Regions from separate parts of the Erwinia papayae genome, predicted to be linked through region 1. Evidence: predicted binding sites of a transcription regulator. Region 1 holds the regulator's gene; the other holds the start of a gene.
What was found. The regulator LexA, encoded in region 1, represses DNA repair genes until DNA is damaged. The targets are predictions, from matches to a motif close to TNCTGTATGTACATACAGNA.
Positions count from the first base shown of each region.

Region 2: the regulator LexA is predicted to act here: its motif matches at 4,280-4,299, upstream of uvrB (excinuclease ABC subunit UvrB).

Region 1 covers NZ_JBZCHT010000013.1:19,304-26,809, reverse strand. Annotated here, with positions in the region: gene plsB (glycerol-3-phosphate 1-O-acyltransferase PlsB) at 1-2,098, opposite strand, end outside; gene AC3RPL_RS16275 (diacylglycerol kinase) at 2,227-2,595, shown strand; gene lexA (transcriptional repressor LexA) at 2,703-3,311, shown strand; gene dinF (MATE family efflux transporter DinF) at 3,404-4,723, shown strand; gene AC3RPL_RS16260 (CsbD family protein) at 4,956-5,165, shown strand; gene zur (zinc uptake transcriptional repressor Zur) at 5,267-5,785, opposite strand; gene AC3RPL_RS16250 (conjugal transfer protein TraF) at 6,261-7,506, shown strand, end outside.
Region 2 covers NZ_JBZCHT010000009.1:1,778,462-1,785,967, reverse strand. Annotated here, with positions in the region: gene bioC (malonyl-ACP O-methyltransferase BioC) at 1-633, shown strand, start outside; gene bioD (dethiobiotin synthase) at 626-1,300, shown strand; gene AC3RPL_RS13225 (hypothetical protein) at 1,610-1,837, shown strand; gene AC3RPL_RS13220 (hypothetical protein) at 2,013-2,339, shown strand; gene AC3RPL_RS13215 (ABC transporter ATP-binding protein) at 2,769-3,488, opposite strand; gene AC3RPL_RS13210 (hypothetical protein) at 3,692-4,075, shown strand; gene uvrB (excinuclease ABC subunit UvrB) at 4,377-6,401, shown strand; gene AC3RPL_RS13200 (gluconeogenesis factor YvcK family protein) at 6,576-7,484, opposite strand.

The DNA.
Region 1 (7,506 bases):
GGAGTTGCAACGTATGGAAACGCAAGGTGCTCAGACGCAGGGTATGTTCATCGGCATTCAGCAGATTCTGTCGGGCCATCTCACTGACCAGCGCATCCAGTAAGGATGGCAGCGCTTCTTTTTCCCAACGCAGGAACAGCTCAGTTTTCAGCATCGGATAAATGACGCTGACCTGACGGAGCAGTTCGGCACGGGTTATCTCGCGATGTTGCATCAGGATCACGGCGATGACCGAAGGCATCACCAGCATATGGTGAATATTGTTACGGTAGTAGGTCATCAGTACCGCCTGCTCGCGTGGCAATACAATGATTTCACCAATGTTATCCTGCTCAATTTCGAACTTATTCATCCCCAGAGCATGATCCAGCAGCTTCTCTGGCGTCATCTCTGGCACCGTTGCATCTGGCGAATAAGGCACATTGCGCATCAGCTGGGTATAGCAGCTTAATTGATCGATCATCTGCTCGCGGGTCAGTGAGCGCTGACGTGAAGAGAGCAGTGCCGTTACACACAGGTTCATGGCGTTGGCTGCCCCGGCATTGTTGATCCGCACCATCACCCGCTGAGCGATATCGTTTACCGCTGGCGTCAGCCACGCCGGACGTTGTGACTCCAGCGGGTCAATGGCCTCACGCCATTCCGGAACATGCTTGTTCAGATAACTTACCAGCGGCAGAGGTTCACCGAAGTTGACATAGCCCTGGCCGAGATTGCGCAACTTACGCAAGCCGTGCACCATCTGCACAAAGCCTTCTTTCTCCTTGGTCGCACCACGCAGCTCTTTGGCGTAGGTTCCCACCTCCATCACATGCTCATAACCAATATAAATCGGCACCAGGGTAATAGGACGATTACCCCCACGAAGCATGGCCTGGATAGTCATCGACAGCGTGCCGGTTTTTGGATCCAACAGGCGGCCAGTGCGGGAGCGCCCGCCTTCAACGAAGTATTCAACGGAATAGCCACGGGTAAACAGTTCGCCGAGATATTCGCGAAATACGGTGGAATAGAGCTTATTACCCTTGAAGGTGCGGCGAATAAAGAAAGCACCAAGGCGGCGGAAAATGGGCCCGGCGGGCCAGAAGTTAAGGTTGATCCCGGCGGCAATGTGCGGCGGCACCAGTCCCTGATGATAGAGCACGTAGGAGAGCAGCAGATAATCCATGTGGCTGCGGTGGCAGGGGACGTAGACGATTTCATGTCCGTCCTGCGCCAGCTGAAGCACGCGTTCACCGCCGTTGACGTTAATGCCCTGATAGAGCTTGCTCCACAGCCAGCCCATCACACGGTCGGTCAGGCGGATAGCTTCATAAGAAAAATCGGCCGCGATCTCTTCCATCAGTTCGACGGCATTTTGCTGTGCTTTCTCGCGGGAGATTTTTTTACTGCGCGCTTCATCTTCTATTGCTTTAGCAATCGCTTTGGACTGCAACAGCTTGTTGAATAAATCCTGACGTACGGGCAGACGAGGCCCGATGGCGGCCAGTCGCTGGCGGGCGAAGTGCATACTCGCGACTCTTGCCAGCTTCTGGGCAATAGTTTTGTCGGTGCCGTGCTCCGTGGCCATCCGGCGCAAAGAGACAATGGGAGAAAAACGCACAAAGCTGTCCCGGCCCAGCCAGAGTACGGCAAAAAATTTCTGAATGCCGTTCAGCACCCGCAAATGGGGCTGTTCTTCACCCTGGACTTCACGGCCCGGCGCCCGGCCAAACATCACCGAAACAGGCACCATTTGCACGTCAAGACGCGGGTTACTGCGGTGTAAATCCAGATAATCGTGAAACAGCTTCACCGATTCAAGATTTGGTACAAAGTAGGGGAATACGCGGGGACCATCATGAATAAATACGTGGCGTGGCAGTACCGTACCATCGATTTCCAGAGGTTCCAGCGGGTCGGGGAGTTCCTGCTTGCGGCACTGCTCGCGCAGGGCCAGTAGATCGGCCTTTGAATCGTATGGCAGCACATACATAATAGGACGTGAGGTGTCCAGCCCCAGTTCAGCAATCGGCTCAGCAGGGATTGCTTTACTCTTTACCAGAAATTTAACCGGTAAATTCAGTATGTTATAATAAAACTTACGCCAACCTGACATAGACAATATGAAGCCTCTTGTTAGCAAAACGCCGCAAGCATACCAGAAAGCGCCATTGAGATCTTTGGTGTTACAAAATGTGCTATCTCCAGTTAATGACGTCATTATCACATAAAGGTTTTACCCCTATGGCAAACCGTGTCAGCGGATTGACCCGCATCATAAAAGCAGCAGGCTACTCATGGAAAGGTCTTCGCGCCGCATGGCAGAACGAGGCTGCTTTTCGTCAGGAGGCCGTAGTGGCTGTCGTGGCGGTTATCGTTGCCTGCTGGCTGAACGTCGACGCCGTCACGCGTGTTTTACTGATAGGCTCTGTCGTGCTGGTGATGATCGTTGAGATGATCAACAGCGCGATTGAAGCCGTGGTGGATCGGACGGGCAGCAACTTCCATCTGCTATCTGGCCGGGCCAAGGATATGGGCTCCGCCGCAGTGTTGCTGGCTATCATGCTGGCGATTTTCGTCTGGGTCACCTTGTTAGTCAGCTATTTTCGTTAGCGCTCGCATAATCTGACAAATGACTGTTTTTTGCCTGAATTTTGGTTTCCAACGCGCAAATACCTGTATATAATCACAGTCGACTGTATAAACAACCAGGGGGCGGGATGAAAGCATTAACGGCAAGGCAGCAACAGGTTTATGACCTGATACGTGATCACATTAACCAGACCGGCATGCCACCCACGCGGGCAGAAATTGCCACCCGGCTTGGTTTCCGCTCCCCCAATGCGGCGGAAGAACACCTCAAGGCTCTGGCGCGTAAAGGCGTGATTGAAATTGTCTCCGGAGCCTCACGGGGAATCCGTTTGATGATGGAAGAAGAAGAAGGTCTGCCACTGATAGGCCGTGTGGCCGCCGGTGAGCCGCTGTTAGCCGAACAGCATATTGAAGGGCACTATCAGGTTGATCCTGGCCTGTTTAAACCGGGGGCGGATTTTCTCCTGCGTGTCAGCGGTATGTCGATGAAAGATATCGGTATTATGGATGGCGATCTGCTGGCGGTACATAAAACGCAGGATGTGCGTAACGGCCAGGTTGTGGTGGCACGGATTGACGATGAAGTTACCGTCAAGCGTCTGAAAAAACAGGGCAACGTGGTCCATCTTTTGCCGGAAAATAACGAATTCCAACCGATTGTTGTCGATCTTAATAAGCAAAGCCTGTCCATCGAAGGTCTGGCAGTGGGCGTCATCCGTAACGGCAACTGGTTGTAATGCCTCGCGCAACAATAATCATGCAGCTTGACTGGTCACCGTTCCGTCTGGAGTGAGGGCTGAATGGTGAATCCGTTACGCAGTGGGCGATGATGCGATTATTCAGCTCCTCTGATAAGCACCTCTGGCGGCTGGCATTGCCGATGATCCTTTCCAATGTCAGCGTGCCGCTGCTGGGTCTGGTTGATACCGCTGTGACAGGCCACCTTGATAATTCCAGCTATCTTGGCGGTGTGGCCGTCGGCACCACCATTACCAGCTTTCTGTTTATGTTGTTTCTTTTTCTGCGGATGAGTACCACCGGACTGACAGCTCAGGCGTTTGGCGCGAGAGATAAAACTGTGCTGGCTCGTGCGCTGATTCAGCCGCTACTTATCGCGCTGATGGCCGGAACCATCCTGATCCTGTTCAAATCACCGCTTAATCATCTTGCCCTGACGGTTATCGGTGGCGACCCTGCGGTATTGCATCAGGCCGTGCAGTTCCTGAATATTCGCTGGCTGAGCGCCCCTGCCACCCTCGCCAACCTGGTGCTGTTGGGCTGGCTGCTGGGCGTACAGTATGCCCGTGCTCCGGTTATCCTGCTGGTGGTGGGAAACCTGGTCAATATCGTACTGGATGTGTGGCTGGTTATCGGCCTGAAGTGGGGGGTGCAGGGGGCTGCTATGGCAACCGTGATTGCTGAATACTGCTCACTGATAATCGGGTTATACATGGCAGGGCGGGTGATCCGGTTACGTGGCATCACACTGGCTATGTTACTGACAGCATGGCAGGGCGATCTGTCACGGCTACTGCGGCTGAATCGTGACATTATGCTGCGCTCGCTGATGCTTCAACTGTGTTTTCTGTCAATGACCATTCTTGGGGCACGCCTCGGTAGTGAGGTGGTGGCGGTCAACGCCGTACTGCTGATGTTCCTGACCTTTACCGCCTATGCACTGGACGGATTTGCTTACGCCGTCGAGGCCTGTTCGGGTGAGGCATATGGTGCCCGCGACGGCAAGGATCTGCTGCGTGTATGGCATGCAGCCTGCCGTCAGGCAGGACTGGTGGCGCTATTTTTTTCGCTGATATATGCCATTGCCGGCCCGCATATTGTGGCTTTACTGACTTCAATTGCTGAATTGCGGCAGCAGGCAGATGCTTACCTGTTCTGGCAAATATTAATGCCTGTTTGCGGTGTCTGGTGCTATCTGCTTGATGGCATGTTTATTGGGGCAACACGAGCCAGAGAGATGCGTAACGGTATGGTGGTGGCAGCGGCTGGCTTCGGTCTGACGCTGTTTAGTGTACCGCTGCTGGGAAATCATGGTCTGTGGCTGGCGGTAACGGTTTTCCTGCTTTTACGTGGTCTGACGTTATGGCTAATCTGGCGACGACACTGGCAGAACAGCAGCTGGTTTGCCTGATGACATATCTTGTTACCCTATGCGGCACTGATGCAAGTCTTTTATTTTCATGATTTTTTCCCCAATTTATTTTTCAGGTTATTCCTCCGGAAGTTTTGCGCAGGAAGTTTGCCAGATTCCAGCTAGAATTAACCATAAGTTCAGCATTTTTGTAGCGTTTCATTTTGTTGTTAAGCGTTTTGCTGGGACGATATCACTAAATCCGTTAAGATCTGATTGAAGGAATAATGCCATGAATAAAGATGAAGCCAGCGGTAACTGGAAACAGATTAAAGGTAAAGTGAAAGAGAAATGGGGCAAGCTGACTGACGACGATATGACGGTTGTGGAAGGTAAACGCGATCAGCTTGTGGGAAAAATTCAGGAACGCTATGGCTATGCGAAAGACCAGGCAGAGAAAGAGGTTAGCGACTGGGAAAGCCATAATAACCACCGCTTCTGAAATAGTCTGACTCTCTCATCAACGGCACAGGGAAGGTGCCGCCCTCATCGTTCCGCTCCGTCCCCACCCACTCCAGCTGGTTATTATTACCAGTATGAAAGCTACTGACGTCCACGCTTGCGGCTGGTTACCGTATGATCATGCTGACACACATCCTGATGGGTGCAGGCTTCCACCTCCACGCATTCCCGACACAACCCATGCGCCTCGATAACACTGTTGGTCAGAATAAATCCTGAAGGCAGGGCCAGCGACTTGAGGATTTTTTCGACACCATCGGCATGTTGCTCCGCCACGGCACCACAGCGATCGCAAATCAACATGGCAGAGGTGTGGGATGGCTGCTCAAAATGATGGCAAACCACATAGCTGTTAGTGGATTCAACCCGATGCACAAATCCCTGCTCCAGAAGAAAATCCAACGCACGATAGACGGTGGGCGGTTTTGCCTGCGGTTCACTGGCGCGGAGCAAATCGAGCAGGTCATAAGCGCTAATCGCCCCCTGATGCTGGCACATCAGACGCAGTACCTCCAGGCGTTGAGGAGTGAGCCTGACATTGCGTTGCTGGCAGAGTGTCTCTGCCTGCGCCAGGATTTTTTCAGCACTACTGATGTTCATGGTTTTCCCCCAGGCCAGATCGGAATGTTATGTTATCACGCCCACTGTGAAACACCGAATGCCCGCCATCGGGCCATCTTAAGCCACCTGATTAAAACTAACCCTCCGATTAAACAACAGAAATGCAGGGTATTTGCGTTATGTGTTGATGGTGAAATTTTGTTAATGTGTCGGCGCGGGTAATTCAGTGCCATATGATTTCTGTAAAACGTTGCTAATGTAATTTGCAGCCTGAGACCATCCTGACTACCTTTTGTTAATTATCTGAGGCGATTACCTGCGTGGCAGGCTTTGTTGTTATGGCTGACTCGCCTCTCTGTTAACAGATAAATAAAACAACAATAAGCAGATAAACCACTGCATTCTTACTTAATTCACAGCAATGAATTGCTGCCTTTGTGTTCAAAATACAGGCAGTCTCCTGTGCAGGCCTCCGCTGAGCACTTATTCCTTCTCTGGACGGGTTTAAAGTAAAATGGCAAAAAAATACAGTACGTTAAGCAGGTCTGTTCGTCCTGTTGTCTGGCCGGTTCTCTTTTTTGCTCCCCTCAGTGCGCTGGCTGCGGGCAATTATTACGATGCGCGTAATGATGCCATGGGCGGCACGGGTGTGGCCTCTTCAACATATGGTACTGCGGTGCTGGCGAACCCGGCGCTGATGACCAAAGCGAAACCTGAAGATGATGTCAGCATTATTTTTCCTGCGGTAGGTGCTCAGCTAACGGATAAGAATAATCTGATTGATAAAGTCGATAATCTGACTGACAGCGTTAATCATTACGAGGACGTTTATGATAACCTGGCATCCACGCCGTTTACTTTAGCTGGTTTAAACGCATTGTCTGCAAATCTGGCCACTGTCCGCGCAGCAGCGGGCGATCTGGCCAGCCAGTTGCGGGCTATCAAGGGGTCTAAGGCAAGCGCCACGGCGGGTGCCGCATTTGCTGTCACCATCCCTAATGATACGCTGTCAGCGGCTTTTGTTGCCAAAGCCTATGGCACGGCAAATGTCGCGACTGATGTGACGCAGAGCGATATTGACTATTTGCAGGCCGTGGCTGACGGGGGCGCAATACCTACCTCCAACCCGAAGGATACGTTAACTTCTTCTGCCACGGGGCTTGGCGCGATTGTTTATGATTATGGTATCGCTCTGGCGCATGAGTTTGAGATTGCCGGACATCCGGTCTCCTTCGGCGTCACACCTAAATTACAAAAGGTTTATCTGTATAACTACAATGCCTCTGTTTACGACTACGACAAATCAGACTTCACCAATGGCAACTATAAAAACAGTGACTCCGGTTTTAACCTTGATGCCGGAATGGCGACCGACCTGGGAGATTACTGGACGCTGGGTGTCAGCGCCCAAAATCTGATCTCGCGTGATATCGAGACCAAAGAGGTCAATGGCTTCAAGGATACTTACCAGATTAATCCGGTGGTCACGCCGGGTATCTCTTTCCATACCGAGCGTTTCACCGCAGCGTTAGATGTGGATGCCACGCCAACAAAAGGCTTTAAAACTGTCGGTGACAGTCAGTATGCCGGAATTGGTGCGGAATACCGTCTGCTCAGCTGGCTGCAATTGCGTGCCGGTTATCGGGCAGATATGAAATCTAATCAGACGAATGTGGCTACGGCTGGCTTTGGTATATCACCCTTTAACAAGGTACATCTGGATCTTGCTGGTATGGAGGGTGATGACAGGACATGGGGCG
Region 2 (7,506 bases), on a different contig from region 1:
CAGGGCCAGAAAATACTTGATGCGGGATGCGGAACCGGCTGGTTCAGTCAGCGCTGGCGGCGGTCCGGGAATCATGTCACCGCGCTGGATTTATCAGCCGATATGTTGCGTCATGCGCGCTCCCAGCAGGTTGCCGATGGTTATCAGTCAGGTGACATCGAAGCCCTGCCGTTTGCTGATGCGAGCTTTGACCTTTGCTGGAGCAACCTTGTCGTGCAATGGTGCAGTGACTTAAGGGTGGCCCTGTGTGAAATGCATCGGGTGACCCGGCCAGGCGGCCAGGTGCTGTTCTCAACGCTCGCCGCCGGCAGCCTGAGCGAACTGAATATTGCCTGGCAGCAGCTTGATTTATCGGCACCTGTCAATCGCTTTCTGACTGTTGATGCGATACAGCGGGCAGGTCAGCCACTGGCGGCACGTTTTCAACAGCAGACGTTGACGCTGGCATTTCCAGATGTACTTAGTGCCCTGCGCTCTCTGAAAGGCACCGGGGTGACCCATTTGCATCAGGGGCGACAGACTGCCCTGTTCAGCCGTCGGCATTTACCGCTGTTAACGCGTTACTGGCCGCAGGACAGACGCGGATTTCTGCTCAGTTACCACCTGATGTATGGAGTGATTGATTGTGACTAAACGTTGGTTTATTACCGGTACAGATACCGAAGTGGGCAAAACGGTTGCCAGCACCGCTCTGTTACAGGCGGCGAAGGCGGCAGGCTATCGTTGTGTTGGTTACAAGCCGGTGGCGTCGGGCTGCGAGCAGACGCCTGAAGGCATTCGTAACGAAGATGCACTGGCGCTGAAGCGCAACAGCGCGGTATCACTGCCTTATGATGATATTAATCCCATGGCGTTTCTGGAGCCGACTTCTCCCCATATTGTCAGCGCAGAAGAGCAGCGGCCCATTCTGTTTTCACAACTGTCAGCCGGGCTGGCAAAGTTGTCCAGTCAGGCTGACTGGGTATTAACCGAAGGTGCCGGCGGCTGGTATACGCCGCTTTCGACTGAAACGACCTTTGCCGACTGGGTAAAGCAGGAGCAGTTACCGGTGGTGCTGGTGGTAGGGGTTAAGCTGGGGTGTATTAATCATGCGATGCTTACTGCGCAGGCAATTGAGAGCAGCGGGCTACGGCTGGCAGGCTGGATTGCTAACGGCATCCACCCTCCTGGCAGACGACATGCTGAGTATCTGGCAACGCTACAACACCGCCTTTTCGTACCCATGCTCGGCGAGATCCCTTATCTGACCGACATCAATCAGTTTGACAGCCTTGCGGATTTCGTCCGGCTGCCGGAGTAATTTGATGGTCGGGTAAACAGGCCTGCGCTCTTATTTTTTTATCGGAAATTAAATTAGCGAAAGAGGGGAGTTTTCAAGAAACTGTCCATTATTCTTTGCCGCTTTATCAGATTAAACAGCCGTCTGGCATTGTTTAATCTGGTACAGGCTATTACAAAAAATCAATATTACCCGTTTTTCATCTGAGTGATCATTCAACCGGATGATCCTGCTCAGTATTAAATGCGTTTTTTCACATTTTTCTCTTCAGGGATAATGTATTATTTTCACGCTTTTTTATCAGATTGATTTTTATGATAGGGATTTAATATGGGACCTGTAAAGACGGAAGGAAGTGTCGGTTCACAAAAAATTTACCCTGATTTATCTTCAGAGTATAAAAATGGAGAGAAAAAGAATCCGGGAGGATTCTCAAAAAATTTATCATCGGTTATTAATCTTAGTGAAGATAAGCCCATTCTCACAAAGCCAGACTCATTGAAATTATCGCACGTAAAAACTTTTGGTACACTGTTAAGTAATTGTATTAAAAAATAAAGTCAGTTTTTTTGATGTCGGCAAACCGACAGATTAATGCATCTGATAACGACGTAGAGAAAGAAATTTTTCTCAGTGACGGTAGAACCTATAGAATGGTTCCGGAGCAGGAAAACACTAAAAAAACCAATAATCTGTGTGCTGGGAAAGACAATTTAACTATGAAAAAATTTTTATGTATTCAGCAACAGCAGTTGCCGCTTGTGGAGTGGGCTATTTAGTCTGTCACCGGTTTTTTGGTGAAAATAACAGTCATGATGGAGGGCTGCCTGATGGCCTGAAACCTGATAACAGTTGCGATATGAGCACAATTTCAGGTCTGGAAAAGGGTATTTCACAGGCTTATTCCGGCTGGCAGTCTGAATATGCCAATTCTCCTGAAATGAACTTCAGTTCTGATAAAATCGAGCTGGCCTCGAGTGGAGATGGATATGACTATGGCGACCAATATGGCGACGACTATGATGGTATAGATGGAAGTGGCGATAAAACTGATATTTAACTTCCTGCTATATACAGGAAGTTAAACCTGGAAAAGCCTGAACCGAAAAGAGATATTTTTCAGAACGATTGTTCTGTTAAGTATGGCGTTGTGGGCAGGGAAAAATATCGCCCGTCTGAATATGATAGCTGCCAGGTGACAGAAATATCTGAAGATTGAAAAATCCATTTAGCTGTTTTGATTTTAGCGCTCAGCTTTTACGGTGAGTGTAAAACAAGCAGAGAACGGATCTGAATCAGAGGTACGGGACTCGGTTCATCGTTACCGATATTTATCCTGCTGATCCCGACGTATCTGAGGCTCATTCTGCGTAAAAGTCATGCAGCAACAGGTTTCCGGGCTGAATAATGTCTGATATTCAGCCCGGGTGTTTCGGGAACAAACTGGCAGCGGATCTGCGCATCCATACAGGTGTCTGGCTGAAAACAATCATGTCACCGTCAGCCAGGTATTAATAATGCGTTCATCCAACTGGGCAACCCTGCCATGAGCAACATTGCGCCCACGGTGCAGCAGTAAAAAATAGTCGGCCACGCGGCGAATAAATGAAATGCGTTGTTCCAGTAGCAGGATAGTCAGACCAAAATCGTGATTCAGCCGGTGGATCAGATTACCCATTTCTTCTTCCAGCCAGGGCGACATCCCCTCCGTTGGCTCATCGAGAATTAACAACTTTGGCTTTAACACCAGCGCTCTGGCCAGCGCCAGCTGCTGCTGCTGGTCAGGCATTAACTCACCGCTGCGCTGGTGTCGCAGGGAATAGAGTGCGGGAAACAGGTCATAAACCATCTGAGGAATGGCGCGATGACGTTCATGGCCCGCGCCTGCCAGCAGGGCAATTTGCAGGTTTTCTTCCACGCTTAACTGCGAGAAAATCTGCCGCCCCTGTGGCACATAGCCAATGCCTAACGCTGCACGCTGTTCCATCGGTTGTAGCAGCAAATTCTGCGGTGGCAGATTCGCCTCCTGCCAGATCATCGAGCCGCTGTTAATGGGCAGATGGCCCATGATGCAGTTAACCAGGGTGGTTTTACCCATTCCTGACTGCCCCAGCACGCCGGTACAGGTGCCAGGAGGCAAATCCAGATCTACGTCCCAGAGAATGTGATTTTGCCCGTAGAACTGGTTGATTGAACGTAAGCTGAGCATCTGACACTCTCCTTCATACAGTTTTAGATCGCACCTGATTGCATCCACTTTCCGCTGTCTGGCTAACGGTCTTAGCTGCGCATGGCCTGCGGTTGTTGTTTCCCGCGTCTCTGCACAGGGCGGTTGTGGTAAATCATGCAACTAACGGGCCAGTTTTCAAAAACACCGAAACAGGGTAATAAAGTAAATAATCAGCCGCGTTAATGGTCAGAATTGTTAAACAATTGCCCCAGGTCATTTTCATCTGCACTTTTGTGGTGCCTGCCACCTCTTCTCCAGCACGACGGAAAGAGCCAGGGGGTAAAAAAGGCCAGCAAAAAACTGAAAAAAAAAGTAGTACTTATTCTGTAAATATGCAGTTCAGTCCCGCTAATACTTACGAGCCGGAAAAAAAAATTCAAAAAAAAATATTTGCCGCCTGCTTTATGGCGCTGGAACAATTTATACACATCAGACGGCTCAGGCGCTGTAATCAGTTATCCACTATTCCTGTGGATAAACTTGTGCATGAACGGCTGAAAACCTGCGAGAAACGAGAGCGGGTGCGGGCTGCGCTTAAGTTGGTGCGAAACTTAACTAAAATATAAAGTTGTTATATTTCAATATTTTGAATAAAAGCAAGCGACAGGAAACGCCACCTGATACCAACTCAGGCATTTTGTCAGCACATCTTGACAAATGTTAAAGCATGGCCCCCCCCTGGGGATAAAATGCCGTGCAGGGGAAGGGGGAAACATTGCGCGCATTTTCAAAAATCATTTTCCCAACAGTGGATAAACATCATGCAACACAACTGTAATTATATCCAGTATTTTTTTCTGGAAAAAATGTCAGGGCAGAGTAAAATCAGAATCCGGTGGATGTAATTTTTATGCGGGTAGCCTTGTAATGAGCAAAGTTTTTAAACTCAACTCCGAATTCAAACCTTCCGGCGACCAGCCTGAAGCCATCCGCCGCCTTGAAGAGGGACTGGAGGACGGTCTGGCTCATCAGACGCTGCTCGGCGTAACCGGCTCAGGTAAAACCTTTACCGTCGCCAATGTGATTGCCGATCTTAACCGTCCCACTATGGTACTGGCACCCAATAAAACCTTAGCAGCTCAGCTTTACGGTGAGATGAAGGAATTTTTTCCGGATAACGCCGTGGAGTATTTTGTTTCTTACTACGACTATTATCAGCCTGAGGCTTATGTGCCCAGTTCTGATACCTTCATTGAAAAAGATGCGTCAGTTAATGAACATATCGAGCAGATGCGCCTTTCCGCCACCAAAGCGCTGCTGGAGCGCCGCGATGTCATCGTGGTCGCCTCCGTATCGGCAATTTACGGTCTGGGCGACCCCGATCTTTATCTGAAGATGATGCTGCACCTGACGCGCGGAATGGTCATCGATCAACGCGCCATCCTGCGCAGACTGGCGGAACTGCAATATACCCGTAACGATCAGGCTTTTCAGCGCGGCACCTTTCGCGTGCGCGGTGAGGTGATTGATATTTTCCCGGCAGAGTCTGATGACTACGCGCTGCGGGTCGAGCTGTTTGATGAAGAGGTTGAACGGCTGTCAATCTTCGATCCCCTGACCGGGCAGATTGATTCGGTGATCCCGCGTTATACCATTTATCCAAAAACGCACTATGTTACCCCGCGCGAGCGTATTCTTCAGGCGATGGAAGAGATCAAAGTGGAACTGTCCGACAGGCGTAAAAACCTGCTGGCAAACAATAAACTGCTGGAAGAACAGCGGCTGTCTCAGCGGACCCAGTTTGATCTTGAAATGATGAATGAGCTGGGTTACTGCTCGGGCATTGAGAACTACTCACGCTATCTGTCGGGCCGCGGGCCTGGCGAACCCCCGCCGACGCTGTTTGACTATCTTCCCGCTGACGGTTTACTGGTGATTGATGAGTCGCACGTAACCATTCCGCAGATTGGCGGCATGTATCGTGGGGACAGGGCGCGTAAGGAGACGCTGGTGGAGTATGGTTTCCGGCTGCCTTCTGCGCTGGACAACCGACCCATGAAATTTGAAGAGTTTGAAGCGCTGGCACCGCAAACTATTTATGTCTCTGCCACACCCGGCAATTATGAACTTGAGAAGTCCGGTGGTGAAATCATCGATCAGGTGGTGCGTCCAACCGGGCTGCTTGATCCACTGGTTGAAGTCCGGCCCGTCGCGACCCAGGTAGACGACCTGCTGTCGGAAATTCGTAAAAGGGTGGCGATTAACGAACGTGTGCTGGTCACCGTGCTGACCAAACGGATGGCGGAAGATTTGACCGAATATCTTGAAGAGCACGGCGAACGGGTGCGCTATCTGCATTCGGATATTGATACCGTCGAGCGTGTGGAGATTATCCGTGACCTCAGACTGGGTAAATTTGATGTTCTGGTGGGGATCAACCTGCTGAGAGAAGGGCTGGATATGCCGGAAGTCTCGCTGGTGGCGATTCTGGATGCCGATAAAGAGGGCTTCCTGCGTTCTGAACGCTCGTTGATTCAGACTATCGGGCGCGCCGCGCGTAATGTGAACGGCAAAGCCATTCTTTACGGCGATCGGATCACCCCATCCATGAGCAAAGCCATTGGTGAGACGGAGCGTCGCCGTGAAAAGCAGGAACTTTATAATCAGCAGAACGGTATTGTTCCGCAGGGGCTTAACAAAAAAATTGCCGATATTCTGGAGCTGGGGCAGGGGATTAATAAGAACAAAACCAGATCCCGGGGCAAATCTTCCCGCAGTATCGTTGAAGAGGATGCGGTGGCGCTGGATATGTCGCCAAAAGGGTTGCAGAAGAAAATCCACGAGCTGGAGGCAAAAATGCAGGAGCATGCGCAGAATCTGGAGTTTGAGGAAGCGGCGCAGGTTCGTGATCAGCTGCATCAGATGCGTGAATTGTTTATTGCGGCTTCCTGAAGCTGCCCGTCGGGTGGCCGTAGCCCCGGCTGGACGGCCACTGGGTTCCGGCCGACAAAGCGTACCAATCAGCAAGCCATTTTTTCTGCCCGGTTTTGCCGTTCCGGCGCTGCCTGACAGCAGTGCCGGGCGTCTCACTCCATAAAGCTCAGCGGACAACAGGGTCGAAATGATTCAGCCAAACGACTGAACGGCGCGTTCCAGCGCGCTGTGAAGTAACTGACGATCGTGGCGGTACTGAATATCTGCCGCTTCCAGTGGTTGCTGAATAATCAGGCGATCGGTGACATTGCTGGCATTTACCGCAGGCCCAATCACCACCGCATCAATGACTTTTTTGCCAATGTATTTTTCCATCATTGCCAGCTTGTCTGACAGTGTCAGCTGCGCGGCCGCCGGGCTTAACTCTTTGCCAAGATTGCCAATAAACACCATAGTCGCAGGCGTACGGCGCAATGCCTGCGCCATCTCCGGCATCAGCAGAACCGGCATCAGGCTGGTATAAAAGCTGCCGGGCCCTATCAGGATCAAATCCGCTTCGCCCACGGCCTCAATGGCTTCCCGCGTGGCGTTGACCGTTGGCGATAACATCAGCTCCTGCGGCGGTTGCTGCATCTGATCAATTTCTGTTTCGCCATAAATCTGATGACCATCGTTGTCGATGGCGACCAGGTCAACCGGCTGTTCTGACATGGGGATCAGAAACGCATCCACCTTCAGCAAATTACGGATCAGATTGATCGCCTCCAGAGGCCGCACGCTGAGATGATCCAGCGCCTTCAGCATCAGATTGCCCAGATTATGTCCTGCCAGCTCACCATTGCCGGAAAAACGGTACTCGAACATGGCGGAAGCAATACCCGGTTCAGTGATCATCTGGTTCAGGCAGTTATGCATATCACCCCAGGCGATGCCACCTTCCGAGCGCCGGATACGTCCAGTGGAACCCCCATTATCCGTGGTGGTAACAATGCCGGTCAGACGTGATCCCAGAGGAGATAGGGCCGACATCACGCGACCAAGTCCGTGGCCGCCTCCCAGTGCCACCACGCGGTCAAGGTCGGCTAAGGTGCGATTACGCATAGAATTTTGTCCAAATGTTAAG